3 regions of the Cupriavidus sp. OV096 genome follow, and region 1 is predicted to be linked to each of the others. Evidence: predicted binding sites of a transcription regulator. Region 1 holds the regulator's gene; each other region holds the start of a gene.
The links. Region 1 encodes sigma-54, which starts transcription at its own class of promoters, with help from an activator protein. Its sites were predicted from a motif close to TGGCANGNAANCTGCTTT; they were not measured.
Positions count from the first base shown of each region.

Region 2: the regulator sigma-54 is predicted to act here: its motif matches at 6,784-6,801, upstream of BM115_RS24630 (GTP cyclohydrolase II).
Region 3: the regulator sigma-54 is predicted to act here: its motif matches at 8,438-8,455, upstream of BM115_RS07095 (pilin).

Region 1 covers NZ_FOWM01000002.1:462,741-473,482, forward strand. Annotated here, with positions in the region: gene mutM (bifunctional DNA-formamidopyrimidine glycosylase/DNA-(apurinic or apyrimidinic site) lyase) at 1-278, shown strand, start outside; gene BM115_RS06145 (dynamin family protein) at 597-2,540, shown strand; gene mutY (A/G-specific adenine glycosylase) at 2,612-3,781, shown strand; gene BM115_RS06155 (LON peptidase substrate-binding domain-containing protein) at 3,809-4,471, opposite strand; gene rapZ (RNase adapter RapZ) at 4,517-5,416, opposite strand; gene BM115_RS06165 (PsiF family protein) at 5,481-5,813, opposite strand; gene hprK (HPr(Ser) kinase/phosphatase) at 5,922-6,893, opposite strand; gene BM115_RS06175 (PTS sugar transporter subunit IIA) at 6,950-7,405, opposite strand; gene hpf (ribosome hibernation-promoting factor, HPF/YfiA family) at 7,884-8,237, opposite strand; gene BM115_RS06185 (RNA polymerase factor sigma-54) at 8,288-9,769, opposite strand; gene lptB (LPS export ABC transporter ATP-binding protein) at 9,903-10,703, opposite strand.
Region 2 covers NZ_FOWM01000015.1:103,539-114,280, forward strand. Annotated here, with positions in the region: gene BM115_RS24600 (ABC transporter permease) at 1-7, opposite strand, end outside; gene BM115_RS24605 (ABC transporter ATP-binding protein) at 1-1,553, opposite strand, end outside; gene BM115_RS24610 (BMP family protein) at 1,614-2,630, opposite strand; gene BM115_RS24615 (TetR/AcrR family transcriptional regulator) at 2,709-3,380, opposite strand; gene upp (uracil phosphoribosyltransferase) at 3,380-4,072, opposite strand; gene BM115_RS24625 (URC4/urg3 family protein) at 4,175-5,479, opposite strand; gene BM115_RS24630 (GTP cyclohydrolase II) at 5,476-6,714, opposite strand; gene BM115_RS24635 (hypothetical protein) at 7,000-7,296, shown strand; gene BM115_RS24640 (acyltransferase family protein) at 7,322-8,416, opposite strand; gene BM115_RS24650 (amino acid ABC transporter substrate-binding protein) at 9,244-10,155, shown strand; gene BM115_RS24655 (amino acid ABC transporter permease) at 10,331-10,609, shown strand; gene BM115_RS24660 (hypothetical protein) at 10,696-10,742, opposite strand, start outside.
Region 3 covers NZ_FOWM01000002.1:652,220-662,961, forward strand. Annotated here, with positions in the region: gene BM115_RS07045 (response regulator) at 1-198, opposite strand, end outside; gene recA (recombinase RecA) at 434-1,498, shown strand; gene recX (recombination regulator RecX) at 1,584-2,042, shown strand; gene BM115_RS07060 (DUF2889 domain-containing protein) at 2,390-3,064, shown strand; gene sucC (ADP-forming succinate--CoA ligase subunit beta) at 3,154-4,320, shown strand; gene sucD (succinate--CoA ligase subunit alpha) at 4,405-5,286, shown strand; gene BM115_RS07075 (TerC family protein) at 5,566-6,261, shown strand; gene BM115_RS07080 (pilin) at 6,522-7,019, shown strand; gene BM115_RS07085 (pilin) at 7,230-7,757, shown strand; gene BM115_RS07090 (pilin) at 7,769-8,293, shown strand; gene BM115_RS07095 (pilin) at 8,526-9,020, shown strand; gene BM115_RS07100 (Wzy polymerase domain-containing protein) at 9,153-10,742, shown strand, end outside.

The sequences.
Region 1 (10,742 bases):
GGGCCGGCATCCGGCCGACCACGGCGGCGGGCCGGCTCAGCCTCGCGCGCTGCGACAAGCTGGCCGTGGCCGTGCGCGAGACGCTGGCCGAGGCCATCGCCCGGGGCGGCAGCACGCTCCGCGACTTCGTCGGCAGCGACGGCAGCAGCGGCTACTTCCAGCTGGATTGCTTCGTTTATGACCGGGCCGGCGAGCCGTGTCGCGTTTGCGGCACCCCGATCCGCCAGATCGTGCAGGGCCAGCGTTCCACCTTCTATTGCCCGCATTGCCAGCATTGACGGGGGTCTCGGCGGCTTGGTGCGCGTGACGATCCAATGTCCATACATTGTCGTCCGGCATTGCCGATGGCTCCGCGCAACACTCTGTGACGGCGGCGCGCGCAAGGGACGTGAATTCCACAAAATCCGACACAAACCATGTATCGTGTGCGCAGACATAAAAAGTTACAAAAAGCGCCGAATCTCCCACTAATGTGGCATTGATCCGGTGCGCGTCTCGTGGCGGGGTCCGAGGGTCAACGGGTAGCCTTGCGCGAGGCGGGTCGTACGAGTTCGAACCAATAAATCCGAGCCGAAACAGCGAACGCGCACAACTCCATGACGAGCCTCGCCCATCAATTCGAACAATATGGCGCCTGGAGAACCGGGGTCCTTCAGTCTCTCGCCGAATTCCAGTCGTGGCTGCAACAGTACGACCTCTATGACGCTACCGCGGATGACCGCGTCCAGCGCATTCAGAACGTTCTCAAGAGCGACCGCCTCAAGGTGGCGTTCATCGCCGAGTTCTCGCGCGGCAAGAGCGAACTGATCAACGCGATTTTCTTTGCCGACTACGGCCGGCGCATCCTGCCGTCGTCGGCGGGCCGGACCACGATGTGTCCGACCGAGCTGCGCTACGACGAGAACGAGCAGCCGAGCATTCGCCTGCTGCCGATCGAGACGCGCCTGCACGACGCCTCCACGGCCGATTTCATGGAGCCCGGCTCGTCCAATTCGCATTGGACCACGGTGCCGCTGGATCCGTCGTCGCCCGAGGGCATGCTGGCCGCGTTCCAGCACGTGGTGGAAACCACGCGCGTGACGCCGGCCGTGGCCGAATCGCTCGGCCTCTATAACGAGAACGACCCGGACGCCGCGTGGTCGGTCGATGCCGATGGCATGGTCGAGATCTCGCGCTGGCGCCATGCGGTGATCAACTTCCCGCACCCACTGCTGCGCCAGGGCCTGGTCATCCTCGACACGCCGGGCCTGAACGCGATCGGTACCGAGCCGGAACTGACGCTGCGGCTGATCCCCGATGCGCACGTGGTGGTCTTCGTGCTGGCCGCCGACGCCGGCGTGACCAAGAGCGACCTCGAACTGTGGCGCAGCCACGTGGGCGCCGGCCATCGCCGGGGCTGCCTGGCCGTGCTGAACAAGATCGACGGGCTGTGGGACCCGCTCAAGTCGTCGCCGGAGATTGCCTCGGAGATTTCGCGGCAGGTTCGCTCGACGGCCCAGATCCTCGGCATCGAAGAGCGCCGCGTCTACCCGGTGTCGGCGCAGAAGGGCCTGGTCGCCAAGGTCACCCAGGACCAGCCGATGCTGGTACGCAGCAACCTGCCGCAGTTCGAGCACGTGCTGTCCGACCAGCTGATTCCGCAGCGGCGCGAGATCGTGTCCGATCAGGTCCAGCGCCTGGTGCAGGACATGTCGCGCGGCGCCCAGCAACTGCTGCAAAGCCGCCGCCGGGACATCGTCGAGCAGTTGTTCGAGCTGCGCGGCCTGCGCGGCAAGAACCACGCGATGGTCAAGCACATGCTGCTGCGCGTGCAGGGCGAGAAAGAGGAATTCGAACAGAGCATCTCGAAGTTCCAGGCGCTGCGCCTGGTCTTCGGCCGCCACAGCGCGGACATCATCAAGAGCCTGCAGTTGCGCGACGTGCGCCGCACCATGCGTGACGCCCGCGAGCAGATGAAGGAGCGATTCTTCTCGCGCGGCCTGCGCGAGGACATGGAGGCGCTGTTCGGCCAGTTGACCGGCCTGATCCACGATGCCGACCAGAAGATCGCCGGCCTGCATCAACTGGTGGACAGCATGTATCGCCGCTTCAACGCCGAGCACGGTTTCACGCTGCCGGCGCCGATGCAGTTCGTCACCTCGCGCTACGCGGTGGAGCTGCAGGAAACGCTGCAACTGGTGAACAACCACTTCGGCACGGTGAACATGCTGACCCGTTCGCGGCCGCAGTTGGTGCAGAACGCGTTCGCGACGATGGCGAGCCGGGTTCTGGAGAATTTCCGAGACCTGAACCGCGATATCGAGATCTGGCTGAAGTCCGTGATGACGCCGCTCGAGGCGCAGGTGCGCGAGCATCAGAAGCAACTGCGCCGTCGGGTGGATTCGATCGAACGCATCCACGAGGCCACGGACACGCTGGAAAGCCGCATCGCCGAACTCGAACAGGTGCTCAACGGCCTGGACGAGCGCAGCACCAAGATCGAGGGCTTTGCCAAGGTTCTCGTCGAACCGGCAGTCGAGCACGGCGCGCGCGCGGCCTGACCGGGCACCGCATCGCGGTATCATGTGGCGCCGCCTTAGAGCGGCGCTTTTCTTTTCCCCACCGCCCCGCAATGCCCCGCAAGTCAGCCGCCGCCCCCACCCTCCCAGCCAGCCCCGACATTGCCGTGCCCGACGACTTCGGCGCCCGCGTGGTGACGTGGCAGCGCACGCATGGCCGGCACGACCTGCCGTGGCAGAACACGCGCGACCCGTACCGGATCTGGCTGTCCGAGATCATGCTCCAGCAGACCCAGGTGGCGGCGGTGATCGAGTACTTCCAGCGCTTCGTGACCGCGCTGCCCACCGTGGCCGCGCTGGCCGCCGCGCCGGCCGACGCCGTCATGGCGCTCTGGGCCGGCCTGGGCTACTACTCGCGCGCGCGCAACCTGCACCGCTGCGCGAAGACGGTCATGGACGACCACGGCGGCGAGTTCCCGACCGATCCGGCCGTGCTGGTCACGCTGCCCGGCATCGGCCGCTCGACGGCGGCTGCCATCGCCGCGTTCAGCGCCGGCGTGCGCTCGCCCATCCTCGACGGCAACGTGAAGCGCGTGTTCGCGCGCGTGTTCGGCATCCACGGCTATCCGGGCGAACGGGCCATCGAGATGCGGATGTGGGCGCTGGCCGAGCGCGCCTTGCCGCCCGCCGGCCCGCATCAGGCCGAAGACATGGTGGCCTACACGCAAGGGTTGATGGACCTGGGCGCGACGATCTGCTCGCGCGGCAAGCCGGCTTGTCTGGCCGATGCGGCGGCCTGCCCGCTGGCCGCGGAATGCGTGGCGCGCCGCGAGAACCTGACCGGCACGCTGCCGACGCCCAAGCCGCGTGCCGCGATTCCCGAGCGCAGCACCGTCATGCTGGTCATCCGCCACGGCCGCGACGTTCTCGTCAATCTACGACCCGACAGCGGCATCTGGGGCGGCCTGTGGAGCCTGCCCGAAATGCCCGTCGACACGGTGCCCTTCGATGCCGACGCAGCCGAGGACGCCGCGCGCGAAGTCGCCCGGCAATTCGGCGTGCCGACATCCGCCACGCTGGCCGGCGAGCTGACCCACGTGTTCACGCACTTTCGCCTGTTGATCCGCGCGGTGCGGGTGGACCTGGGCGCGCTGGCGCTGCGCAGCGGCGCGGACGATGGCGTCAGCCGGCGCTGGCTGTCGCTCGACGACCTCGATGCGCTCGGCACGCCCGCACCGGTGCGGCGGCTGCTCGAAGATCAGGCGCGCGGCGGTTTGTTCTAGGGAAAACTCAGGAAACAGCGGGGGGCGTCAGACAATGTGATGCTGGCGCATATAGCGGTGGACGATCTCGATGCGCATGCCGGCATCGGGCAGCGCCATCAGCATCTGCTTGGCCTTGAGCGGCACGGGCAGCAACTCGCAGAGCCGGTTGGCGACCCAGCTCGGGTCATCCCAGCGATACGGTTCGTTGAAGGGCAGGCGGGATTTATCGGTCTGCTCGGCATGGATGGCGCTGACGATGCGCCGCAGCGCCGACAGGCATTCGCCGAGCAATTCGAGCTTGCAGTCGATCTCGTCGGGCGGCAGCAACTCCACCCGGGCCACGATCAGGCCGTCATCCCGTGTGGTGTGGGAAAGGACCTGGAAGCGTTGCCGGCCGCGCGCCTCGATCAGCAGCACGCCCAGTTGCTCCATATTGCAGTCGACGATGTCGGCCAGGCAGCCCACGTCTTCGGGCACAGTGGGCTGGTCCTGCTGCGCCACCTCGTTGCCACTCGCGATCAGGCAGACGCCGAACGGCGTGTGGTCGCGCATGCAGTTGCGCACCATGTCCACATAGCGCGCCTCGAACACGCGCAGCGGCAGGCGGCCATCGGGAAACAGTACCGTGTGGAGCGGAAACAGGGGCAGCGCGTCCAGATCAGGCGCGGGATGCGTCGAATGACCAGTGTCTGGTGGATGTGACGACATGCGATGCCGGTTCCGGTTCCACTGCCAGGGAGGGACGTTGGCGCGTCAGCCTGCCGGGGCAAGCTCGCGGTGTCTGACCAGCACATTACCATGTGCCCGGAAGTAGTTGGCAAGTCTTTCCGCGATAAACACCGAGCGGTGCTGGCCGCCCGTGCAGCCAATCGCCACGGTCAGATAGCTGCGGTTATCGGCGATGAAACTCGGCAGCCACTTCTCCACATAGGCGCGGATGTCCTCCGCCATCGCGAGCACCATCGGCTGGCTTTGCAGGAAGTCGATCACCGGCACGTCGCGGCCGGTGAGCGGGCGCAGCGCGAGGTCGTAGTAGGGGTTGGGCAGCGAGCGCACGTCGAAGACCATGTCCGCGTCACTTGGCACGCCATGCTTGAAGCCGAACGATTCGAATAGCAACGTGAGCTGCTGGCTCTCGCCCCGGATCAACTCCTTGATCCAGCTACGCAGCGTGTTGGTGCGGACGTTGCTGGTATCGATGCGGTGCGCCGATTCGGCCAGCGGGCTCAGCAGCTCGCGCTCCATCTCGATGGCTTCGATCAGCGAGGTATCGTGCGGTGCCGCATCGGCATTGGCGCTGCCCGGCAGGGCGGGTACCTCGGCCACGCGCCCGGACAACGGGTGGCGGCGGCGTGTTTCGGAGTAGCGCTGCACCAGCGCGTCGGTGTTGGCGGTCAGGAACAGCACCTGCACCTGATGGCCGGCGGCGGCCAGTTGGCGCACGGTGTCCGGCAGCCGCGCCAGCGACTCGCGGCTGCGAATGTCGGTGGCCACGCCCAGGTGGGTATAGCCCTGCTCGGCCAGGTAGCTGGTCAGCTCGGGCAGGAATTGTGCCGGGAGGTTGTCGACGCAGTAGTAGCCTGCATCTTCCAGGACATTGAGGGCGACAGACTTGCCGGAGCCGGAGATTCCGGTGATGAGGAGGATCCGCATAGCCCTGCAAGGATAGCACCGGGTGATGGCTGCGTCATGACACCCGGCGCACAAAAAGTGACGATCAGGCCGCCGGCTTGGACAGGCAATCGCTCATGAACTTCTTGTAGTCGTCGCCCTTCTTGCCCTTGCCCTGCTTGCTGCAGGCGGTCATCTTGTCCTGCTGGGTCTTGGGTTCGGCGGCGGCGGCGGGCTTGTTGGAGAGGCAGTCGCTCATGAACTTGTTGCGCTCGTCGCCCTTCTTGCCGGTGGCCTGGGCGTTGCAGGCCTTCATCTTGTCCTGTTGGGCGTTGGGGGCCTTGGCGCCAGAGGCGGCGGGGGCCGAGGCACTCTGGGCAAACGCGCCCGTGGCCAGCAGCGGGGTCACCAGCAAACACATCGCGATCAGCTTCTTCATGCTTCTCTCCTTGGCTGTGGAAACACTACGAATGGGTCCGATCCATTGGCTCGATGCCCATTACAGCACAAACGATGGAGAGCCGTGGCGCGTTGACGCGCCACCGCATCAGAGCAGGCGGCCCTGGCCGCGCGAGACCACGTCCGCCTGCATGGCGGCGCGCTGACGGTCCATGAAGTCGCGCAAGGTGTCGATGCCGCGCAGGCGCAGTATCGTATTGCGCACCGCAGCCTCGACCAGCACGGCCAGGTTGCGGCCGGCTGCCACCTGGATCTTCACCATGTGGATTGGCAGGCCCAGGACATCGAGGTATTGCGAGTCAAGCGGCAGGCGCTCGAACTCGCCGTCGTTGCGGCGCACGAGCTGCACCACGAGCTTGAGCTTCATCTTCCGGCGCACGGCCGTCTCGCCGAAGATCGTCTTGATGTCGAGCAGGCCCAGGCCGCGCACTTCCAGCAGGTTCTGCAGCAGCGGCGGGCAGCGGCCCTCGATGAAGTCGGGTCCGAGTCGCACAAAATCCACCGCATCGTCGGCCACGAGACCGTGGCCGCGCGAGATCAGTTCCAGGCCCAGTTCGCTCTTGCCCAGGCCGGACTCGCCCATGATCAGCACGCCCATGCCGAGGATGTCGAGGAACACGCCGTGCATCGTCACGCGCGGGGCGGAGATGCGCGACAGGTAGAGCCGCAGATGGTCGATCACAGCCGCCGACGACACCGGCGTGGTGAACAGCGGCGTGGACGAGCGCGTGCAGCGCAGCTCCAGGTCTGGCGGCGGCTCCATGCCATCCGCCACGACGAGGAACGGCGGCTCGAGCAGGATCAGCTCGCCCATCTGGCGCTTGCGCGGCTCGTCGTCGAGGCGCTGGTAGTAGAGGATTTCCGGCTTGCCGAGCACCTGGATCCGGTTCGGGTGGATCAGGTTCAAGTGGCCGACGAGGTCCGCCGCCGAGGTGGCTTCGCGGGCGAATTCCACGTCGAAGGCCCGGTCGGCCCCTTCCAGGCCAGCGACCCACGAGAGCTTGATATCGGCTGCGTTGTCGTCGAAGATCGACTGCGAGGTGACGCCGGTGAGTTCCATGCGCGTATGACTTTCGGGGGCGGACAGGCCGTTTCAGGCGGCCGTTGGGGCGGGAGTCAGGGGTGCCACTGCGTCAGCAGATCATGCACCGCTTCCGACGTGGGCAGTGTGGCGAGGCCCTCGCGCATCTCGCGGTCCGAGAGCAGTTGGGCGATTTCCGACAGGATTTCCAGATGTTGTTGCGTGGCCTGTTCCGGCACGAGCAGGAAGATCAACAGCGACACCGGCTTGCCGTCCGGCGATTCGAACGGAATGGGCTCGGCCAGGCGCATGAAGCCGGCCAGCGGCTGCTTGAGACCCTTGATGCGGCCATGCGGAATGGCCACGCCGGCACCCAGACCCGTGGAACCCAGCGATTCGCGCGCGAACAGGTTATCGGTCACGGTAGCACGCGCCACGCCATGGTTGTTCTCGAACAGGAGCCCGGCTTGCTCGAACACCCGCTTCTTGCTGGTGACGGTGACGTCGAGATGGATGTTGCCGGGTGGCAGCAATTTGGCCAAACGATTCATGGGCGATGCGCGAGAAGTCAGGTTAGCGGGCCGGGGCGCGAAGGCCGTCCCGCCGGATTCGGGGCGAAACTTGGGTACCGAGATCTTGTCTGGGACGCCCGCATTGGAGCGTCCGGCCATTATAGAGCAGGGCTCCACCGCGATTTTGCGATGCAGCGCCGGGGTCGCGGCGGTGCCACGACGTGCCGGCCGGCTTGCCCACCCGGGGTGTCCCGGGGCCGTCCTGTCGTTATTTGTATGGCGGAGCATACACCGAGGCGGGCGGCTTGCGAACACTTGTTCCCATTTTGACCGCTCCCGGGGGCCCCGGGTCGCCCTCCGGCGTGGCAATAAGGTAACGAAACATTCCAGGTGCCCGCACCGTCACCGCCATGGCGCGCGCCCATCAAAAAAGCCGCGCTGATTGCGCGGCTTGAGCTCTTCTTTTCAGTCCTCTGCAGGGTCGGCAACCGCTCTGTTTTCGGTTGCCTGCAGGTGTCTACTGCTGCGTCAGTTGCTGGGCGGCCATCTGGTACTTCACCGCCTCGCGATCGTGGCCCTGTACGCGGTCCTTGTAGCGGATGACCTGGCGGTCGAGCTTGTCGACCAGACAGTCGATCGCCGCATACAGATCTTCATGATGCGCTTCGACGAAGATGTCCTTCCCCTTCAGATGCAGATTGATTTCCGCGTACTGGCGCCGGTCCTTCTCCTTGTGGTTGTCCACCGATAGCAGCACGCTCACGCCGATGACCTGATCGAAATGCCTGACAATTCGCTCCAGTTTCGTTTCCACATACTCACGCAGCGGGGGCGTGATGTCGAGGTGGTGTCCACTGATCTTGAAGTTCATAGCGCTTCTCCTTCTGAAAGAGCCGCACCAGGCAGGCGGTTGCGGCTCGGCTACAAAGTCTTGCGGAGATTGACTGCGGGGATCTTGAGCGCTTCGCGGTATTTCGCCACCGTGCGGCGTGCGACCACGAAGCCTTGCTCACCCAGCAGTTCGGCGATCCGGCTGTCGGAAAGAGGATTCCTGGGGTCTTCGGCTCCTATCAGTTGCTTGATCAGCGCGCGGATTGCCGTGGAGGAGGCCGCGCCGCCAGTCTCCGTAGAGACGTGGCTCCCAAAGAAGTACTTCAACTCGAAAGTACCCATGGGCGTGGCCATGTACTTATTCGTGGTGACCCGGGAAATGGTCGACTCATGTAAACCGAGTGTATCGGCTATTTCCCGCAAAACCAAGGGGCGCATCGCGATTTCGCCATGCGTGAAAAAGTTCTTTTGACGTTCCACAATTGCCTGCGAAACACGCAGGATCGTATCGAATCGTTGCTGGATGTTCTTGATAAGCCACCGCGCCTCCTGAAGCTTCTGCTGCAGGCCTGCCGTCCCCGTTTCGCCCTTCGCGCCGCGCAGGATCTGCGCATACATGTCGTTGATGCGCAGCCGTGGCATGACATCCGGATTGAGCGCCGCGATCCACCCGCTGCCGCTCTTGCGCACGAACACGTCGGGCACCACGAAGTCGGCCTCGGGACGGTTGAACGCGTGCCCCGGATACGGCGCCAGCGAGCGAATCAGTTCGTGTGCCGCCTTCAGTGCTATTTCGTCCACCTGGAGCGCTTTCTTTAGCCGCGTGTAGTCGCGCACGGCCAGCAGTTCCAGATGATGATTGACGATGGTCAGCGCCAGCTCACGATGCGAGTGCTTCAGGCGACGCAATTGCAGGCTGAGGCACTCCGCGGCATTGCGCGCGCCCACGCCGGGCGGGTCGAAGCTCTGCAGCAGGGTCAGGATCGCGTGGACTTCGTCGATCTCGAATTCGAGTTCCTCGGGCAGTTCGGTGCAGATTTCCTCGAGCGAGGCGCTCAGGTAGCCGTCATCGTCGAGCGATTCGATCAGGAAGATGGCCAGGCCCTTGTCGCGCACCGAGATCTTCAGCGGGGCCAACTGCCCCATCAGGTGCTCGCGCAGCGTGGGTTCGGCATCGCGCAGTTGCATCGGCGACTTTTCGTCCTCGTCGCCCTGGGGGCGGCGGGCGAAGTCGTCGAGGCTCCAGTCGCTGCCGTAGTCCTCGCTGCCGTTGTCGTTGTAGTTGTCGTCCTCACCGCCGGACGCGCCATCGGTGCGCGCGTCGCCGTTGGGCTGAGGCTCGGAGGAGGCCGGCGCGGGGGCGCTCTGGAGGTTGACCGAGCCATCGGCGGCTACCCGCAACGGGCTTTCGATCCAGTCGTTTTCGCGTTCGAGCAGGGGATTTTCGGTCAGCGCCTGTTCCACTTCCTGCTGGAGTTCAAGCGTCGAGAGCTGCAACAATCGAATCGACTGTTGCAGCTGCGGGGTCAATGCCAGATGTTGCGAGAGACGAAGCTGAAGCGACGGTTTCATGCGACCTATTCTATGCGCATCCTTCCGACTATGGAACGGAAATTGCTATCGCCTATCGCTCTGACTTCCTGATCGACCCCGGCTGTCGCCGTGGAGGCCGGGAGAAGCGCGGCCGCACGCGGCGGCCGATGGGTCACATGCGGAAATTTTCGCCCAGGTACACGCGTCGCACGGACTCGTTGGCGATGATTTCCTCAGGCTGGCCGGCGGCCAGCACCGTGCCTTCGCTGATGATGTAGGCGTGGTCGCAGATGCCGAGCGTCTCGCGCACGTTGTGGTCGGTGATCAGCACGCCGATGTTGCGCGCCTTCAGGAAGCTCACGATGCGCTGGATTTCGCCCACGGCGATGGGGTCCACGCCGGCGAACGGCTCGTCCAGCAGGATGAAGCGCGGCGCGGAGGCCAGCGCCCGGGCAATTTCCACGCGGCGGCGCTCGCCGCCGGAGAGCGACAGCGCCGGGTTGTTGCGCAGATGGGCGATCTGCAGGTCATCCAGCAGCGAATCCAGGCGGCGTTCGATCTCGGCCTTCGGCAGCGGCTTGCCCTTCTCCAATTGCAACTCGAGCACGGCGCGGATGTTTTCCTCGACGTTGAGCTTGCGGAAGACCGAGGCCTCCTGCGGCAGGTAGGACAGGCCCATGCGGGCGCGCTCGTGGATCGGCAGGCCGCTGATGTGCTGGTCGTCCAGCACGATGTCGCCCTCATCCAGTGCCACCAGGCCCACGATCATGTAGAACGACGTGGTCTTGCCGGCGCCGTTCGGACCGAGCAGGCCGACCACCTCGCCGCTCTTCACGTCCAGCGAGACGTCCTTGACCACGGTGCGCGAACCGTAGCGCTTCTTCAGGTGGCGCACGACCAGCGTGCTGCTGTCGGTACGGGCGGCCGACGGGGCTGCGGAGGCGTTCGGGGCGAGCGTGGCGGAGTCGTTCATCAGGTCAATGCATGCGTGACGCGGCGGGCGCGTCCGGGG
Region 2 (10,742 bases), on a different contig from region 1:
GCCGCATGGGCCACCTCCCCGTGCGTTGCGGCGTGGTCCGCGCCGGCCATGGCCAGACCCAGCGTGCCGAGCGTCCAGCCGGACGCCGCGCGGGCCGGCGTCAGCCGTCCGCCATGGATCACGGCGATGCGGTCGGCCAGCGACAGCAGTTCGTCGAGATCCTCGGAAATCAGCAGCACGGCGGCCCCGGCCGCCGCCGCTTCCAGCAACTGGCGATGGACGTAGGCCACCGCGCCGATGTCCAGCCCCCAGGTGGGCTGGCTGGCGATGACCAGCCGAGGCGTCTGCGCGCCGCGTACCGACAGCGCGCGCCCCAAAATCAGCTTCTGCATATTGCCGCCGGAGAGCGTGCGCGTGGGGGCGTCGATGCCGCCGCCGCGCACATCGAATTTCTTGGCCAGCGCCGCCGCAAAGCGCCGCGCCGGTCCGCTGCGGATCACCCCGCCGCGCACGAACGCCGGGTTGCCCAATTGCTCGGCAATCGCGTTCTCCCACACGGCCAGGTCGCCCACGGCGCCTTCGGCATGGCGATCCTCGGGCACGCGCGCCACGCCGGCGGCAATCCAGCGCCGAGGCACGGCCGGCAGGTCGATGCCTTCCACGGTCACCGTGCCGGACGATGGCGCGAGCATGCCGCTCATCAGCTCGGCCAGCGTCACCTGCCCGTTGCCGGACACGCCGGCGATGCCGACGATCTCGCCCGCATGGAGCGCCAGCGTGACATCGTGCAGTGCCACGCGGCCCTCGGCCGCCGCCACATTGGCGCGGCGCAGGGTGGCGACCAGTTCCCCAGGCGTCTCGACGGCCACGCGCCGCGGCATCTCCACACGCCGTCCCACCATCAGTTCGGCCAGCTCCTGCTTGCTGGTCTCGCCGACCGCGCGCATCGCCACCAGCTTGCCGCCGCGCAGCACCGCCACGCGATGTGATACACGCAACACTTCATCGAGCTTATGGCTGATGAAAATGACCGACAGCCCTTCGGCGATCAATTGCGCCAGCGTGGTGAACAGGCTGTCCACCTCCTGGGGCGTCAGCACGGCTGTGGGTTCATCGAGAATCAGCACCCGGGCGCCGCGATACAGCGCCTTGACGATTTCCACGCGCTGGCGCTCGCCCACGGACAGCGCGCCGACCCGCGCGTTGGGCTGGACGGCAAGGCCGAAGCGCTGGGCGATGGCCTGAACGCGCCCGAGCGCGGCGGCGCGCTGCTGGCGCCAGCGCCAGAGCGGCTCGGTGCCGATCAGGATGTTGTCGAGCACGGTGAGGTTGTCGGCCAGCGTGAAGTGCTGGTGGACCATGCCCACGCCAGCCGCCAACGCTGCGCGCGGGTTGCCGGGCGGCAGCGTCGCGCCATCGACCTCGACGCTGCCGGCATCGGCAACGTAGTGGCCGAACAGGATATTGACCAGCGTGCTCTTGCCGGCGCCGTTCTCGCCGAGCAGGGCGAGCACCTCGCCACGCTGGAGATCGAGCGAAATGTCGTCGTTGGCGGTCAGCGGGCCGAAACGCTTGGTGATATGGGAAAGACGGAGGACGGGAGGCGATGCCATTTCAATGTTCGTGGGTGTTCTCCCCTCTCCCGCACGCGGGAGAGGGGAGTAAAACCAACCTTACGGCGTGGACTTCGGCTCCGTTTCCACCACCTTGACCGTGAACTTGCCATCGAGGATGGCGCGCTCCTTGGCCTTGACCTTGGTCATCACGTCAGCCGGCACCTTGCCCTCGAAGGTGCCCAGCGGCGCCAGCTCGGCGCCCTTGACCTTCATCAAGGAATACTGGCCGTAGTCCTCGTTCTTGAACTGGCCGGCCTTGACCTTGGCCAGCGCGGCGCCAATCGTCGGCTCCATGTTCCACAGCGCCGAGGCCACCACCGTGGCCGGGTATTGCGGCTGGGTGTTGATCACGTTGCCGATGGCCAGCTTGCCGCGCTCCTTGGCCGCGTCGGAAACGCCGAAGCGCTCGGCGTAGAGCACGTCCGCGCCCTTGTCGATCATGGCGAAGGCCGCTTCCTTGGCCTTGGGCGGATCGAACCAGGAGCCGATGAAGCTCACCGTGAACTTCACCTTCGGGTTCACCTCGCGCGCGCCTTCCATGAAGGCGTGCATCAGCCGGTTCACCTCGGGAATGGCATAGCCGCCGACCATGCCGATGTGGTTGGTCTTGGTCATGCCGCCCGCGATCATGCCGGTCAGATAGGACGGCTCCTGAATGTAGTTGTCGAACACCGAGAAATTCGGCGCCTGCGGCTTGCCCGAGGAGCCCATCAGGAAGCCGACCTTCGGGTAGTCCTTGGCGACCTTGCGCGCGGCGGCCTCCACGGCGAACGACTCGCCCACGATCAGCCCCGAGCCCTGCTCCGCGTACTGGCGCAGCACGCGCTCGTAGTCGGCATTCGACACGCTTTCCGAGAACACATAGTCGATCTCGCCGCGCGCCTTGGCTTCGTTCAGCGCCTTGTGGATACGCGAGACCCACTGCTGCTCCACCGGCACCGTGTACACCGCGGCCACCTTCACCTTTGTCTGGGCATGGGCCAGCGGCGTGGCGCCGAGGGCCACGATACCCGCCAGCGCGGCCCCCGCCGCCGCCACTTTCAGCCAGGTGCGGCGATAGCTTTCAATAGGCATGACTTCACTCCCCTTTCGCGTCGTTGCGCGTGATCGAGTACTGCGTTGGAATTCTTTTTTTCTGGTCCAGCATCGGCCTCAGGCCATGCCATGCGCGCGGGCGGACGCTGGCTCGAGCCCGCAGCCGCGCAACAGCAAGGCCACCAGATGCTCGGTGGCTTGCTGGAAGTCCTGGGCGTCCAGCCGCTTCACGCCCAGCACGGCGCAGATCTGGGTTTCGAAGTCGGCATAGGTCTGCGTGGCGGCCCAGATCGTGAAGAACAGATGCTGCGGGTCCACCGCCGCCATCTGCCCGCCGGCGATCCAAGCCCGGATCACCCCCGACTTGCGCGCCACCAGCTCACGAAGTGCCTCACGCAGCACCCCGCCGATCTCGGGCGCGCCATGGAGCAGCTCGTTGGCAAACACGCGCGAGGCGTCCGGGTGGCTGGCGGAGAGCCGCATCTTGGCGCGGATGTAATGCTCCAGCGCCACCTCGGGCGGATAGTCGACGCTGATGATGTCGGTCTCGGACAGCCACAGTTGCAGCGTATGGGCCAGCACCGCGCGGTACAGCGCCTGCTTGGTGCGGAAGTAGTAGTGCAGGTTCGACTTCGGCACGCCGGCGCGCAGGGCGATGTCGGCCATCGTCGCCCCGGCGAAACCCGCGCGGGCGAACACGTATTCCGCCGCGCGCAGGATCAGCGCCTCGTTCTCCTGTCGAATGCGGCCCGCCGCTTCGCGGGCGGCGGGCGCGACCAGCGCGTCCATTACTTCGTGCCGTAGAGCCGGTCGCCGGCGTCGCCGAGCCCCGGCACGATGTAGCCGTGCTCGTTGAGCTGCTCGTCGATGGCCGCCGTGACGATCGCCACGTCCGGGTGCGCCGCGCGCAGCGCCTGGAGCCCCGGGCGGGAGGCAATCAGGCAGACATACTTCATGGTCGTCACGCCGGCCTCCTTGAGCCGGTTCAGTGCCGCGATGGCGGAGTTGCCCGTGGCCAGCATCGGGTCCACCACGATCACCATGCGCTCGTGGATGTCTTCCGGCATCTTGAAGTAGTACTCGATGGGCTCCAGCGTCTCGGGGTCGCGGTAGAGCCCGATATGGCCAACGCGCGCGGCGGGCAGCAGGTCCAGCATGCCGTCCAGGAAGCCGTTGCCGGCGCGCAGGATCGACACCAGACAGAGCTTCTTGCCCGACAGCACCGGCGACACCATCGGCGCGATCGGCGTCTTGATGGCGATGGTCTCCATCGCCAGGTCGCGCGTGGCCTCGTAGGTCAACAGCTGGCTGATCTCTCGCACCAGACGGCGGAAGTTATCGGTAGTCGTTTCCTCGCTGCGCGCGAGCGTGACCTTGTGCTGCACCAGCGGGTGATTGACCACCATCACCATGGCTGACGGCGACGTCTCTGTATCGGCAATGGCTTGCGCGGCCGTAGGCACGGCGGACAGGTCATTCATGGTGCGCTCCTTGGGTCGACTCGCTGGTTTCATCAGGCACGACGGGCCACTGGCCCGCCGCGCCCGGCTGCCTGCAAAAACGTGGGTGGTAAAAGGCTCTCGTCAGAACACCGTGCCGTCGCTCTGGATCGCGAACGGGGGCGTGCCGCCCGGCCTGCGCTGCGCGGCAATGCGCCGGCCCGCGGCCCAGGTGCCGCCCTCCAGCACCCGCGCCAGCGGAAAATCCTCCTGGGTGACGCCCAGCGCCTGCCGCACCCCTTCGGCCACGAGGTCGAGCCCGGTCACGGTCAGCGCGCGCCATTCCACGATCACCGGCTCATCCACCGTGTGCGTGCCCGCCGCGAAATCGGGGTTGCGCGGCACCATCAGCTCGAAATCGAACAGCAGGCCGCCGTTGCGGTACTCGGGCAGGCCGGTCAGGGCGTCCAGCCCGGTGACGATGAGGCCGGCGTCCTCGAGCGGCTCCAGCAGCGAATAGGTCAGCCACTGGGTGAGCTTGTGAAACGGCACCAGCCCGTCGGGCGCGGCTTCATGGTGCCAGCAGTCGCCCAGCGAGATGCCATCGAGCTGCACGCGGCCCGGCCAGACCGGCCCGAGCGCCACCAGCAGCGTGCGCAGCACGAAGCTGGCCTCGATGCGGCCATCGACGGCATGTTTGGCGAAGTAGTCGTACAGATTGCCGAGCCGGGCCGGCGTGCCGAAGACGGCCGGGGTGGCTTGCACCACCTCCCCCAGCCGGCGCAGCAGGCCGGCGCGGCCTTCCAGCCCCACCAGCGGGTTGTGCGCGGCCACCTGGAAAGCGGTGGCGATGGTCGAGGCGTCCATGCGCGCCAGCCGCTCGCCATCGGCACGCAAGGGGTCGCCATGCTCGGCGGAGAAGCCGCCGCGCGCGAAGAGATCGAAGCTGGCCACGCCGAGGCCCTCGGAGCGGGTCAGCATCAGGTCGCTGGCCGGATCGCGGTAGCGCCAGTCAGCGCCGGCACCGGCATCGAGCAGTACGCTCGGGATGACCAGGTCGATGCCGATGCGCGCGCGTTCCTCGCAATGATCGGCGCCGGACATGCCCGCCCGCTCGCACAGGATCTGCCAGCGGTCGAGCTTTTCCTCGCCCGGACCGCCGCTCTCGAAATGGCGCCAGCGGCTGTGATACGGCACCTTGAGGTCGCGGTAGCGGCGCCGGATGGTGGCCGCCACGTAGTCCGCCACGGCGTGCACCCGGTCTGGATGCCAAGTAAAGAGCGCAGAGTCGCCCGCCGCCACGTATTCCGTCACAATGGCGCACCGGCTGCGCACAGCCTCCGCGCTCAACAGCGCCGAGGCGGGATGGTCCGGCGGCACCGGGGTGTGCCAGCCGCTGCCATCGCCATCGATCCGTGCGTCCTGCCCTCCTTCGGAATGCTGGTTCATTCGTTCAACCCCCTGCCCTTTGCCAGGGCGAGTTCGTCGGCGTCCGGCGGCGTGTACCGCGTGAAGTACCCCGCCGCCACCTTTGCATCGATTTCCACGCGCGCGTCGGCCGGGATCAGCGCCTCGGGAATGGCCACCTGCTCCACCACCTCGATGCCCTGCGCGGTCAGCGCGCCATGTTTCATATTGCTCATGGACGCCCAGCGGTCGATCCGCCGGATGCCCAGCCAGTGGAAGACGTCGGGCATCAGTTCCTGGAACCGCATGTCCTGCACGCCCGCCACGCATTCGGTCCGCGCGAAGTAGGTTTCGGCGCGGTCGCCGCCCACCTGGCGCTTGCGCGCGTTGTAGACCAGGAACTTGGTCACCTCGCCCAACGCGCGGCCCTCCTTTCGGTTATAGACCACCAGGCCTACGCCGCCCTGCTGCGCCATCTCGATACAGACCTCGATGCCGTGCGCCAGATAGGGCCGGCACGTGCAGATGTCGGAGCCGAACACATCCGAGCCATTGCATTCGTCGTGCACGCGGCAGGCCACGCGGGTCTCCGGCTGGCCCAGCTTGGCCACATCGCCGAAGAAATAGAGCGTCATGCCACCGATGGGGGGGAGGAAGACCTTGAGGTCGGGCCGCGTGACGAGTTCCGGGAACATGCCGCCGGTCTGCTCGAACAGGCTGCGCCGCAGGATGCTTTCCTTGATATTGAAGCGCCGCGCCAGGCCCGGCAGGTACCAGACCGGGTCCACGGCGGCCTTGGTCACGCGCACATCGCCATTGGGATAGAGGATCTCGCCATCGGGCACCAGCCGGCCAGCGGCGATGGCCGCCGTCAGCTCCGGCATATTGATATGGGCGCGCGTGACGGCGATGGTCGGGCGGATGTCCACGCCGGCGGCGATGCGGTCTGCGAAGACGGTGGAGACGAGGTGGCCCCAGGGGTCGAGCGAGACGATCTTGTCCGGATCGCCCCACTGGGCATGGGGCCCGATGGACTCGGCCGGCGCCGTGTCGGTCAGGTCCGGCCGATGCGCGCGCTGCAGGCTGCCCGAGGCCACCGCCAGCGCGCGATAGATCGCATAGGCCCCGGCGTGGGTGCCGATCACGTTGCGGCGCGTGAGGTCCGTGAGGCTGGCGATGACCGGTCCCCGCTCGGCCGCCGTGGGGGCGCCCCAGTGGATCGGCTCGGCCGGCTTGTCGCGGCGCGCGTGCGAGGTCAGGACGATGTGATCGGACATGACAGCCTCTTCCCCGGATGCCCCGGTATCTGGAATCCTGACCAAATGGTCAGGTTTGTATCTCCATACTAGGCAACGTTCGTGCCATCGCCCAAGTGGGGTTGTTACGGTAGGTGTTGCGCCGAACGCACCGTGGCAGTGCGTTGCCCGCGCCAAGGCGAGGCGGTGGGCACCATCAGGGCGATGGGGTCAATTTAGGACTTCGGCTATGTCGAGGTCGACAGGCATTTTCCATACTGGCTGCATCGCGCCCCAGACGGGGCCAGCCACAGCATGGAGAACATCATGAAACTACTATCCGCCTTAGCGGCAGTCGCCGCATCCCTCAGCGTGTTGGCGCCTGTGGCGGCGCATGCCGCGGGGACATCGGCCAGCCTGCTGCCCGCCTCCTGCGTGACGGTGTCGGCGCAGGCCGGCGAGGCCCAGCGGGCACCCGGGCCGCGCGTGCGATGTGTGCTGCCGTCCGGCAAGGTGTCGGGCATGGTGCCCGTGGGAGGGATGTCGCACGGGGCGCCCGCGGACTGGCGCCGGGTCATCGAGGACCCGGCCGCGCGCAAGGCGCTGGTGCCGACATACAGCTGAGAGCGCTAAGGCGCTAAGGCCCGGATCAGGCCTCGGAAGTGACCGACTTGTCACGCGCCGGCCAGATCGCCTCGCGCAACACATGGAGGACATCGACCGATTCCACATAGCGATGGAACACCGCCCCGGCCAGATTGCTGGCGACCCAGGCGGCCCCCATGCCCAGTGCGTTGAGCACGGGCTGCCCCGGCGCCAGGTGCGAGACCGCCGCATTGACTACCAGGCAAACCGGAAAGTGGACCAGGAAGACCGAATAGGAAATCTTGCCGAAATAGGCCGAGAGATCCGCCAGACGGCCGCCGGGCCAGCGCTCCAGCCAGTCCCCGCGCCGGGAGATGGCCAGCAGCAGCGCCGTGGCCAGCGCCACCGCGATGCGCAGCCGGAAGTCCACCACCAGCGCCGCCACGCCCAGCGAGGCCAGCAGGATCAGCGCCATCGGCGAGCGCCCCGGGTTCGACACCCAGTAGGCCAGCGTGCCCATGCCATAGGCACCAAAGAAATAGATCGCCCAGATATCCCAGCTGGCGTCGCGGTTGAACCAGAACAGCGACGCCACGGCCAGCGCACCCACCAGCGCCATGCCCCACGGCAGGCGCCGACGCGGCGCCGCGCGCGCCACCCACAGCACCATCACGAGCAAGGCGAACAGTTGCAGGTCGATGGCGATATACCAGACGCCGGCGGACAGCGCGTCCACATCGAGAATGTTGTGCAGCAGCAGCAGATGCGCGACGAACTGCGCCAAGTGCGGGGCGGCCGGAATGGAGTCATGCGTCATCCAGGTGCGCGCCAGCGCAGCCCCGGCAATCGCCACGAGAATGGCAACGGCAAACGGCACCACCAGCTTCTGATAACGGCGCCAGATGGTCCCCAGCGGATTCGCGGCCGTCAGAATCCCGCCCGGCGCCAGGCTGCGCGCGGCCAGGAAACCACTGACAACAAGAAAGACCTGCACGGCAATGCGCGCATAGTCGGCCAGCCAGCCAATCAGCCCCGGGGCAAGGGCGTGCGCGGCATCGGACATCGGCCCGTAGAAGGCCAGATGGTGCAACACGATCAGCTGTGAGCTGACCGCCTTCAGCGCGTCAATGCACGCCAAACGAGAAGGACGGGTGCCCATTTGTTATGAGAACGATACAAAGGTGCGGGATTGTACCTTGTTGGTGCAGGGACGGATGGGGGTCAAAGGTTACGGATGTAACAAGGATAGGTGGGATGGCGCGCCGGCCATGATGAAAGTCAAACCATGCCCAATTTTTGGGCGCGTCTGATAGACCTCTCAGACAATGCGCGGGTAGAACGTCTGCTGGTTCAACCCTAGTCATACAGACCAGCGCATGGAAAACGAAATCAAAAACAATCATTTTCTCCGGCGGGACCTCGAAGATCTCGTTCGCGAAGATTCGGTTATCGGCTTTTTGGCACGACGCCGACGCCACGGGAAATCATCGAACTTCTGGATCTCGAAGGAACTGTCCGGCGCATCGAAATAAGGAGTTTATGTATTATGCAAAAGACATGGAATTACAGGTTCGTTATTAAAATAATCGCTGGCATCATTCTCGCCTTCATCGTCGTTATTATGCCTGCAGATATCTGGGACGCATGGACTGTCCCTCATGAATACCCCTTTGGAGAGGAAGGCCCAGCCGCTTCGATGTGGGCTTATCGGTCCCAGCAGAATTATCTGATATCAAGCATCTCACTCTGGACCACCAGTACTCTCGCCCTCTGGTCCCTGCTTGCCAGGCGCACCCGCATGCGGACCCGCGTCCTGTGTGCGCTCCCGTTTGTGGTGGTCTGGGCGTTGATGGCCTGCGGCGGCTCCCGGCTGACGTAGCGCGGCCCATTCCCCAAAACCGGGCATTTGCTTATGACGAGAATATCCTTCCTGCGCCGCAGGCCCGGGGTATACCCTTGCCGCTTTCGTCAGCACCCTCGGATCCCATGTCGCCGTTTGCCTCGTTTTCGTCCCTGCAACGCCTGATTGCCGCTGCTGCCCTGCTCGCCGGGGTAGTGGCGCCTGCTGTCGCCCATGCCGATAGCCCGGTTCTCAACAAGATTCGCGAGACGGGCACGATTACGCTCGGCTATCGGGAATCGGCGTTGCCGTTCTCGTTTGCCGACGACAAGGGCCAGCCGGCCGGGTATGCGGTGGATCTCTGCCTGCGTGCCGCCGAGGCCGCCCGCGTCAAGGCCGGGTTGAAGGAGATCAAGGTGCGCTGGCTGCCGCTGACGCCGCAGAACCGCATTCCGGCCGTCGTCAATGGGCTGGTCGACCTCGATTGCGCGCCCAATACCAATACGCTGGAGCGCCAGAAGCAGGTGGCGTTCAGCGTTTCGCACTATGTATCCACGGTGCGGATGCTGGTACGGGCCGATTCGGGTATCAAGTCGCTCGAGGATCTGCGTGGCAAGACCGTGGTGACCAGCGCCGGCTCCACCGGCGACCGCCACGTGCGACGCCTGAAGACCGACTATGGCTATCGGGACGTCTACGCCAAGGATCATGGCGAGTCGTTCCTGCTGCTGGAGACGGGCCGCGCCCAGGCCTTCGTCATGGACGATGTGCTGCTGGCCGGGCTGCGCGCCAAGTCGAAGGATCCGTCGCAGTTCGTGATTGTCGGCCCGGCGCTGTCGGTGGAGCAGAACGCGCTGATGATGTCCAAGGCGGACCCGGAGTGGAAGCGGCTGGTCGATCAGGCGCTGGCGGGCACCTTCGCCACGCCGGACGTCGTCGCGCTGCAAAAGCGCTGGTTCCAGCAGCCGATTGGCACGCGTGGCACCAACCTCGCGCTGGCGCCCTCCGCCGAGGTCACACAGGCCTGGAAGCACCCCTCTGACGCCGTGACCGAATAAGCACTTTTCGGCATCCATCTCGGGGCGGCACGCGGCTGCCGCCCCCGGAAAACCCCTGAGTTGACGGCTTCACCGGCCTTGGACACACTGGCCCGAGCGGGCTGACATGCTGTTTACTGGCCGGTAAGCCCGCACAACGCGAACCGCCGGAAGGCGGCACCACTCAGGAGATCCCATGAACAAGATCATCGCCACCGCAGTTGCGCTGGGCCTGGCTACCGCCTCCGTGGCGGCCATTGCACAGGACAAGAAGCAGTTCGACCCGTACTCGCAAGGCGCGAAGTCCGGCGAGAAATTCGACACCTACAGCCAGGGTGCGAAGTCCGGCGACAAGTTCGACCCGTACAGCCAGGGCGCGAACAAGAGCACCCGTGCGGATCTGGTGGATCAGTCGGGCCAGCCGAAGAAGGACAAGACCAAGAAGACCACCAAGAAGCCCACGCAGGGCAACTGATTGGCCGCTGGCCGGTCACGGATCTTCCCGTGCGGAAACAGACCCCCCAAGACATTGGGGGGTTTTTTATTGGCCGGATGCGGGTGTCAGCGCTCCGCCGGGGCCTCGGGGTCCAGCATTTCCAGCCCGGTCA
Region 3 (10,742 bases), 190 kb from region 1:
CAGGCGCTTGAGCACCTCCAGGCCGGGCATGCGGGGCAGGCCGAGGTCCAGGATCAGCAGGTCGAAATGCTGGGTCGACAGGGCCGAATCGGCTTCCACGCCGTTGGCGACGTGGTCGACGGCGTAGCCGGAATGCCGCAGCGAGCGCGTGAGCCCGTCTGCCAGCACGTCGTCATCTTCCGCAATCAGAATGCGCATGGTTGTCTCCACCCTGTTGCCAGCATCGCACGCCACGCGGTTGCGGAACCGGTGGGGCTTGCCAAGCATACTGTTTTTTTATACAGTACCCGACATTCCGCAGGCTGCCTTGTGGGCAGCCGGGTCGGGTCGCACGCCAGATCACTTTTCAGGCCGATTTCCGTCGGAAATCGCTTAAAAATCAGGCGTCGCGCCGCATGCGGCCTATTTATACACCATTGACTGAAGGACGACCATGGACGACAAGAAGGCCGGCGCCGGCGTGAGCGCTGAGAAGCAGAAGGCGCTTGCCGCCGCGCTCTCCCAGATCGAGAAGCAGTTCGGCAAGGGCTCGATCATGCGTCTGGGCGATGGCGAGATCGAAAAGGACATCGAAGTGGTGTCGACCGGCTCGCTGGGGCTCGATATCGCGCTGGGCGTCGGCGGCTTGCCGCGCGGCCGCGTGGTGGAGATCTATGGTCCGGAATCGTCGGGCAAGACCACGCTGACGCTGCAGGTGGTGGCCGAGATGCAGAAGCTGGGCGGCACCTGCGCCTTTATCGACGCGGAACACGCGCTGGACGTGAACTACGCCGGCAAGCTGGGCGTGAACGTGGGTGAACTGCTGATCTCCCAGCCGGACACCGGCGAGCAGGCCCTGGAAATTACCGACGCCCTGGTGCGCTCGGGCTCGATCGACCTGATCGTGATCGACTCGGTGGCCGCATTGGTGCCGAAGGCCGAAATCGAGGGCGAAATGGGCGATTCGCTGCCCGGCCTGCAGGCCCGCCTGATGAGCCAGGCGCTGCGCAAGCTGACCGGTACGATCAAGCGCACCAACTGCCTGGTGATCTTCATCAACCAGATTCGTATGAAGATCGGTGTGATGTTTGGTTCACCTGAAACGACCACCGGCGGCAATGCGCTGAAGTTCTACGCCTCGGTGCGCCTGGACATCCGCCGCATCGGCTCGATCAAGAAGGGCGACGACGTCATCGGCAACGAGACCAAGGTCAAGGTGGTGAAGAACAAGGTGTCGCCGCCGTTCCGCGAGGCATTCTTCGACATCCTCTACGGCCAGGGCATTTCCCGTCAGGGCGAGATCATTGACCTCGGCGTGGATGCCAAGATCGTCGAGAAGTCGGGCGCGTGGTACAGCTACAACGGCGAAAAGATCGGCCAGGGCAAGGACAACGCGCGCGAATACCTGCGCGAGAACCCTGACATCGCCGCTGAGATCGAGAACAAGGTCCGTGCGGCGCTGGGCGTGGTGGCGATGAACGCCGCTGTCGTCAGCGCGCCGGCCGAAATCGAAGGCTGAGGCGGAGCTTTCTCCGCCCCTCGGAAGCCGTCGCAGATCGTGCGGCGGCTTTTTTTATTGGTACTGCACTGTCGATGACCCCCTGATGGCTGGCTCCCGCCCCCCGCTCTCGCTGAAGGCCCGCGCCGTTGGCTACCTGTCGCGCCGCGAGCACAGCCGCGCCGAACTGCGGCGCAAGCTGGCGCCGCACGCCGAGACGCCCGAGGAGGTGGATACCCTGCTCGACGCGCTCGAGCGCGAGAACTGGCTCTCCAACGACCGCTTCGTCGATAGCCTGGTCCATCGCCGCGCCAGCCGCTATGGCGCCGCCCGGGTGATGCAGGAGGCCAAGACCCATCAGCTCGGCAATGAACAACTGCATGACCTCCAGGACCGCCTGCGGGAAACCGAGGTCGAGCGGGCCCGGGAAGTCTGGCGCAAGCGCTTCGGCACCGCCCCGGATTCTCCGGAGGCCAAGGCCAAGCAGATCCGCTTCATGGTCGCGCGCGGCTTCTCGCGCGCCGTGGTCGGCAAGATCATCCGCCGCGCGGAAGATGACGAGTGAGATGGCAACAACGTGTCGATTACGCCACGTAGACCACTGTATACCTGCGTGCGCAACAGGGATTTTGTGATCCGGCGCCTAATGTTGCGGCGCCGCACCACCGACCGTGCCGCCGGATACGATGGCCGCCCGCCAGCCCTTGTCGCGCCGTGGTTCGGCGTTGTCACCGGCGCAACAATTCGCCCCCGACATTCCGTATCGCAGGATGTTCCCGGTCAAAGCGGCGCGGCATGTTAAACTCTCCCGGTTTTCCGGCCTTGGCGGCCGTGCGGCTGTCGGCCGTCCCGCCCCGGCCGTGACGTTTGCCCCCGGTCACACCTCAACATCCCGCGTCAGCCCCAGCTGTCATGCCACTTTCCCCGCCTGCCAACCGCACCTTGCGTCATCGCCGTGCCATCACGGCGGAAGCGTATGCGCGGGAAGACGGTCTGTGGGACATCGAGGCCCGCCTTACCGACACCAAGCCACGTGACATCGAACTCGCCGGCGGCGGCATTCGCCCCATCGGCCAGCCGCTGCACGACCTCTGGCTGCGCGTGACGATCGACCTCCGCATGAACGTGGTGGATGCTGAAGCCTGCTCAGACTGGGTGCCGTATCCGACGCATTGCGACACGATCGGCCCGGCCTACCGGAAGCTGATCGGCCTGAACCTGACAAAGGGCTTCCGCAAGGCGGTGCGCGAGCGGCTGTCCGGCGTGTCCGGCTGCACCCACCTGACGGAGCTGGCCGGCGTGCTGCCGACCGCCGCCATCCAGGCGTTTGCCGGCGATGTCTTCAATGTGCGCGACGGCGCCACCGTCAACGATCCGAATCCCGAACCGCCTTACCAGCTCCATGGATGCCACGCGCTCCATTTCGAGGGCGAGGTGGTTCGCCAGTTTTACCCGCGCTGGTATGGCTACCAGCCGGCACCGAAGGCCGGCGCTGCGGCGTCATCGTCCCAGACCGCGTCACGCGTCGATGCTCCGGCATCGGGCGACGACACCCTGGCCCACCGGCCCAACGGAACCTCGGGCTGACCGTCACGGTCCGCCCACAGGAACAGCGAGAGACGAATCGTCTCCCCCATTTTTCCCATCCCTTTACGCCTACCCGAAAGGAAACACGCATGAATATCCATGAGTATCAAGGCAAGGAAATCCTGCGCAAATACAATGTGCCGGTTCCGCGCGGCATCCCGGCTTTCTCGGTTGAAGAAGCCCTGAAGGCGGCTGAGCAGCTCGGCGGTCCGGTGTGGGTCGTCAAGGCACAGATCCACGCAGGCGGCCGCGGCAAGGGCGGCGGCGTGAAGGTGGCCAAGAGCATCGAGGACGTCAAGACCTACGCCACCAACATCCTGGGCATGCAACTGGTGACGCACCAGACCGGTCCGGAAGGCAAGAAGGTCAACCGCCTGCTGGTCGAAGAAGGCGCTGACATCAAGAAGGAACTGTACGTGTCGCTGGTGGTGGACCGTGTCTCGCAAAAGGTGGCCCTGATGGCCTCCAGCGAAGGCGGCATGGACATCGAGGAAGTGGCCGCGCACAGCCCGGAAAAGATCCACACGCTGATCGTGGACCCGGCCGTGGGCCTGCAGGACGCCGAAGCCGACGACATCGCCCGCAAGATCGGCGTGCCGGACGCCAGCGTGCCGCAAGCGCGCCAGGCACTGCAAGGCCTGTACAAGGCGTTCTGGGAAACCGACGCTTCGCTGGCCGAAATCAACCCGCTGATCCTGACCGGCGACGGCAAGGTGATCGCCCTGGATGCGAAGTTCAACTTCGACTCCAACGCGATGTTCCGTCACCCGGAAATCGTGGCCTACCGTGACCTGGACGAAGAAGACGCCAACGAAATCGAGGCCTCGAAGTTCGACCTGGCCTACATCTCGCTGGACGGCAACATCGGCTGCCTGGTGAACGGCGCCGGCCTGGCCATGGCCACCATGGACACCATCAAGCTGTTCGGCGGCGAGCCGGCCAACTTCCTGGACGTGGGCGGCGGTGCCACCACCGAGAAGGTGACCGAAGCCTTCAAGCTGATGCTGAGCAACCCGAACGTGGAGGCCATCCTGGTCAACATCTTCGGCGGCATCATGCGCTGCGACGTGATCGCCGAAGGCGTGATCTCGGCTTCGAAGGCTGTGCAGCTGGGCGTGCCGCTGGTCGTCCGCATGAAGGGCACCAACGAAGACCTGGGCAAGAAGATGCTGGCCGAGTCGGGCCTGCCGATCATCTCGGCGGACACGATGGAAGAAGCCGCCCAGAAGGTTGTGGCCGCTGCCGCTGGCAAGTAAGCCGAAGCCGATACGCCAACAAATGCAAGCGCGCGGTGCGCAGGCCCTGCCCGCGCCGCGCGACGCCAAGCAAAGGATTACAGCATGTCGATTCTGATTAACAAAGATACCAAGGTCATCACCCAGGGGATTACCGGCAAGACCGGCCAGTTCCACACCCGTGGCTGCCGCGACTACGCGAACGGCAAGAACGCCTATGTGGCGGGCGTGAACCCGAAGAAGGCCGGTGAGGACTTCGAGGGCATTCCCATCTACGCGAGCGTGAAGGACGCCAAGCAGGCGACCGGCGCGACCGTGTCGGTGATCTACGTGCCGCCCGCCGGCGCTGCCGCCGCCATCTGGGAAGCCGTTGACGCCGATCTGGACCTCGTGGTCTGCATCACCGAAGGCATTCCCGTCCGCGACATGATGGAAGTCAAGGACAAGATGCGTAAGCAGAACAAGAAGACCCTGCTGCTGGGTCCGAACTGCCCGGGCCTGATCACGCCGGACGAGATCAAGATCGGCATCATGCCGGGTCACATCCACCGCAAGGGCCGCATCGGCGTGGTGTCGCGCTCGGGCACGCTGACGTACGAAGCCGTGGGCCAGCTGACCGCGCTGGGCCTGGGCCAGTCGTCGGCCGTGGGCATTGGTGGCGACCCCATCAACGGCCTGAAGCACATCGACGTGATGAAGATGTTCAACGACGATCCCGACACGGACGCCGTGGTCATGATCGGTGAGATCGGCGGCCCGGACGAGGCCAACGCCGCGCACTGGATCAAGGACAACATGAAGAAGCCGGTGGTTGGCTTCATCGCCGGTGTGACGGCGCCCCCGGGCAAGCGCATGGGCCACGCCGGCGCGCTGATCTCGGGTGGTGCGGACACCGCCCAGGCCAAGCTGGAAATCATGGAAGCCTGCGGTATCACGGTGACCAAGAACCCGTCGGAGATGGCCCGCCTGCTGAAGGCGATGCTGTAAATCATGCGTCACTTCCCGCGCCATGGCGTGCCGATCCGGGCGCCTGGCGTGTGGTGATTGCATCGCATTGCCCCCGCCCGCCGGGGGCAATGTCATTCTGGCGAGACGCTGACCTAGGGTATTTCCCGAGCCGCCTGCCGGAAGGTTGAAACCGAATCGTAAGGTTCGTGCGATACATCTCCATGTCTGTAAGTTCAGACATCCAAAAGTTCGCAGTGGCGCCGCCTGCCGGGCGGTCGGCGAACGTGGAATAAACCTAGAAACTCGAGGAGTCTTGCCGTGGAATTGTTGTCGAGCAGCGCATTCTGGATTGCGCTGGGATCCATCATCCTGACCAATATCGTGCTGTCCGGCGACAACGCCGTGGTGATCGCGCTCGCCTCGCGCAATCTGCCGCCGGCCCAGCAGAAGAAAGCCATTTTCTGGGGCAGCGCCGCCGCCATCATCATGCGCGTGGTGCTGACCGTGGCCGCCGTGAAGCTGCTGACGCTGCCGTACCTGAAGATCGTCGGCGCCATCCTGCTGGTCTACATCGGCGTGCAACTGCTGACCGGTGATGACGGCGAGGAAGGCCACGACGCCAAGGACAACATCTGGCAAGCCATCCGCACGATCCTGATTGCCGACCTGGTGATGTCGCTGGACAACGTGGTGGCCGTGGCCGCCGCCGCCCAGAAGGGCCCCGAAGGCAGCCAGCTGATGCTGCTGGTGCTGGGCCTGGGCCTGTCGATTCCGCTGATTGTGTTCGGCAGCACCATCCTGCTGAAGGTGATGGAGCGCTTCCCGCTCATCATCGTGCTGGGCGCCGCGCTGCTGGGCTACCTGGCCGGCGAGATGCTGGTGAGCGACCCCGTGGATGCAGAGTGGTTCCAGGTGCATGTGCCGCACGCCCATCTGGTGTTTGGCTTGGTCGGGGCCGTGCTGGTGGTGCTGGTGGGCAAGCTGCTCAAGCGCCGGAGCGCGCAGGTGGCCTGACGCCTCTGCATTGCAGTCTCGTCATGCCTGAAACGGGCGGCCGATCTGGCCGCCCGTTTTTCTTTGGTGGCGCCGCTACAACAGGGCGCTGTGGGCGCCCGCGCCACGAATTCCTGTGGATTTCCAAGCAATTCCCACAAGCCTGTGGGAATTGTCGGAGATCAATCGGAGTAGGGGGCTGACCTCCCGATCATGGGTGCCGTGCCGGTGCGCAATGCCGCGCGGCACGGACATCAACCATCACCATGAAAAGGGTCAATATGCAACGCAAGCCTTCCGCACGCCGCCATCGCGGCTTCACGCTGATCGAACTGATGATCGTGGTGGCGATCATCGGCATCCTCGCCGGGGTCGCCATTCCACAGTATCAGGACTACGTGGCGCGCTCGCAGTTCGCCGAGGGACTGAGCCTGGCGTCGGGGCAGAAGCCGGCGGTGATCGAAACGTTCTCGTACGGCGGCACCTGCCCCAGCAATGCCAGCGGGGCGGCGGACGGGATTCCGCTGGCGACCAGCATTGCCGGGACGTACATCAAGAGCGTGGTCACGGGCGGCACGCCCACGGCAGCGGGCGGCTGCACCATCGTCGCCAACTTCAAGGACGCTGGCATCGCCAAGGGGCTGGTCGGCAAGTCCCTGACGCTGCGCATGACCGGCGCGGACCAGGGTGCCGTGGCGTGGCAGTGCGAATCGGGCGCTGAACGGAAGTACCTGCCCAAGGCGTGCAGCCACGTGGCGGCGGCTGCGGCGCCGGCCTGATCTGATGACGGCGGCTGACCGGGGGTGGGACCGCTCCCAGCCTCGGTCAGCAACGAAAAAATCGGGCCGAAATGCGCCATTTATGGTGCATTTCCATCAGAGTGAATCAACGTCCGGCGGCTTGCGCGCGATCAAATTTGTAGCGCGCAGCCCGCCACAGCATACGACCCCAGTCATCGCGTCGATGACGACAACCAGAAAGGGGGTCCTATGCAACACACCAACACTTATCCACGGCGGCTTGGCCGTCTTGTTCGCCGGGCCACGCGCGCCGGCTTCACGCTGATCGAACTGATGATCGTGGTGGCGATCATCGGCATCCTGGCCAGCCTTGCCATTCCGCAGTACCGCGACTACGTGGCGCGGGCCCAGTTTGCCGAGGCGCTGACGCTGGCGTCGGGCCTGAAGACGTCGCTGGTGGAGGCGTACGTCAGCTCCGGGTCGTGCCCGGACAACAAGACGGCCAATAACTCCGGCCTGCCGCTGAGTTCGACGATCAATGGCCGGTATGTGGCATCGGTGGAAACCAAGGCCAATGGCGTGGTGGGCGACTCCGGCGGTTGCGTGATCACGGCCCGGTTCCGGAGTGACGTCTCGCAGGCGCTGGCCGGCAAGCATGTGGAGTTGGAACTGAAGGGCTCCGAGGGCTCGTTCACCTGGGATTGCTTCTCCAACGTGGACCACAAGCTGATGCCGAAGTCCTGCAGCGTGCGGGGATCGAGTTCCACCTCGGCCTGAGGCGGTGCGCCATGGATCGCCGCAAGCGCCTTCCACGGCGGGCGGGCTTTTCGCTGATCGAGCTGATGATCGTGGTGGCGATCATCGGCATCCTGGCCAGCCTCGCCCTGCCGCAGTACCGCGCGTACGTGGCGCGGGCCCAGTTTGCCGAGGGACTGTACTTGCTGGGTGGGTTGAAGGTCTCGGTGCTGGAGACCTATGTCTTGTCCTCTCAATGTCCTGACAACACCGGGGAGAACGATACCGCTTTGCCGCCCGCTGAAACCATAAACGGAAAGTACGTGGAGCGCGTGGTGGCCCAGCGCATGGGCCAGGTCTCAGACGGCGGCGGGTGCTTTCTCCGGGCGTACTTCCGCGAGGACGCGTCGCCGCTGCTCCGGGGCAAGTTCGTGGAGCTTGAGTTGAGTGGGACCGGCAAACCGTCTGAAGGCTACGCTGGCGGCGGCGCGGCGTCCTGGGACTGTTATTCGAATACCCGTGAAAATGTGCGTCCAAAGGCATGTCGGTATCGGTGGGGGTACACCCCAGAGGCATAGCCCGTCCCGCCCGCCTCAAAGTGCAAAACTTTGGCAGTCCCGCAGACACAAAATGTGACAAATTTTGTTGATTGGCCGTCCCTTGGAATCGTAGATCGGCCAAATTTTGTCACTCCCGCATGAGATTATCGGCATTTGCTGGCCTGGCACGCTCCCTGCTTTAGGGGTAATGCATCACATGCAAGCAGATGTTTCTTTCTGTAACGAAAATCTCATCGAGGGGTCAATCCTTATGCAACGGGTACAACAAATCAAAAAACTGGGTCGCCAAGCCCAAAAGGGTTTCACGCTGATCGAACTGATGATCGTGGTTGCGATCATCGGTATCCTGGCTGCTATCGCGATTCCGCAGTATCAGGATTACACGGCGCGTACGCAGGTGGCACGTGCAGTCAGCGAAATGGGCGCGTACAAGACGGCATTTGAAGATCGTCTGAGCAACGGCGCCGCGGTTGCCGCCTTGGCCGATATTGGCTTTGTTCAGTCGAATCTGTATGCCGATCCGAATGTGCCCGCTAACGTGAACACCGGCGCATTTGTCTGGTCGTCGACGCTGACCACGGACGCAGGCACCAACAAGAATGCTAGCCCTTCCGTGGCAGGTGCCACCATCAACTGGCAGCGCCAAGATACCGGTACGTGGCGCTGCTTCGTTACAGCTAGCAACAACGCTGGTTGGAAACCCAGCTACGCTCCTTCGGGTTGCCCGATTGGCCAGGCGATTTAATATCAAGCCATCAGCGAGCCTTTCCCTCGCCTGATGTCTGAAGCTTGAAAAAGCGCCTTCGGGCGCTTTTTCTTTTCCTGCTTCCCCAAGCCGCCAAGCTATCATGGCGCCTTTCCTTCCCCTCGCGCCCGCATGCCGCCATCCAGGGCTTTGCTTCCGGGGTCGGCGATCATCGCCGCCTTTACCCTCCCGCTGCTGGTTTCGAAGCACACGCTTCCGCTCGCCACCTTCTACGGCGAATGGATGGCCGGCGTGCTCGGTGTCGCGCTGGTCTGCCTGCTGGCCTTTCGGCGTTCGCCAGACACCCCCCAAGTCCCCTGGATCGTCCTGCTGCCGCTCTGGCTGATCCTCACGACGCTCGTCCAGTCTGCCGCCGGCATGGCCGATATCACGGGCAGCCGCTTCACCACCCAGATCGTCCTCGCCCTCGGCGCGGCCATGATGGTCGCCGCGTGGCGTCTCGGGCAGGGGTTTTCCACCGAGGAACGGGCCGAGATTGTCGATGCCCTCGCCATTACCTTCCTCGTCGCCGGGCTGCTCGGCACGTTGGCCCAGTGGATCCAGGTCTTCCATATGGAAGACCAGATGTTCGGCCTCGTTTCGGAATATTTCTACGACACCAACCGCCGGCTGTGGGGCAACCTGAACCAGCCCAACCATCAGGCGACGATCCACGGCTTTGGCCTCGTCGCCGCCATCTGGCTGGCGCGGCGGGCGCGGCTCGGGTTTGCGGCTTGGCTGGCCGCCGTGCTGCTGCTCGAGTCGGGCATCGCGCTGACCGGCTCGCGCACCGGCCTTGTCCACGTTGGGCTGGCCGCCATCTATGCCCTGATCGCCGCCGCGATGGCGCGCGGCGAGCGGCGCGGTCCGAATCCGATGGCGCGCCCGCCCGGCCTCGTGCTCGCCGCCGTGCTGTTGGTCGTCGGCATCGTGGTGCTGCAGCCGGTCATCAAGAGCGCCGGGCAGGCGTTTGACTGGCGATTATTCGATACCGTCGCGCAACTCAAGGCCGGCGATCAGGTCTCGGCGCGCGGCGCGCTCTGGGCGCATGCCGTCGCGATGTTCCGGTTGCATCCACTGCTCGGCGTGGGTTACGGGGAGTTCGGCTGGGCGCAGTTCCAGCAGATGGCGCAGGTGCGCGTGACGGCCGAGATGTCCCTGCATGCCCACAACGCCGTGCTGGATTTGCTGGCGAAGACCGGTTTGATGGGCACGGCGGGCGTGGGGGTGTTGCTGGTGGCGTGGCTGTGGCGCGTGGTGCGTAGCCGCCTGTGGCGCGCGACGTCGACGGAGCGCCCGCAGACCGTGGTGATCCTGCTCTGGCTGGCGATGGTCGGCGCGCATTCGATGCTCGAATACCCGCTCCATTACCTCTACTTCTTCCTGCCGTTCTGCTTCCTGCTGGGATGGCTGGAGCCGTCCGGCTTCGGCAAACTGCGCGTCCCCAAGCCGGCGGCGATGGTCATCGGCATCGCCTTCGTCGTGCTCTCGGCCATCATCCTGACCACGCTCTGGCAGGACTACCGTCGCGTGGAAGCGCGCGAGTATGCGAGCGATGAACGGCGCGATGGCCTGCCGATGCCGCGCCACTGGTTCCGCCAGCACGCCGCGTCGGAGGCCATCGAGCGGACCGTCATCACGGCCCAGAATGCCGCCGAATTGCTACCCGGGCACCTCGACGCGCTGCACCTGCTGCCCACCCCGAACCTGATCGGCCGCACC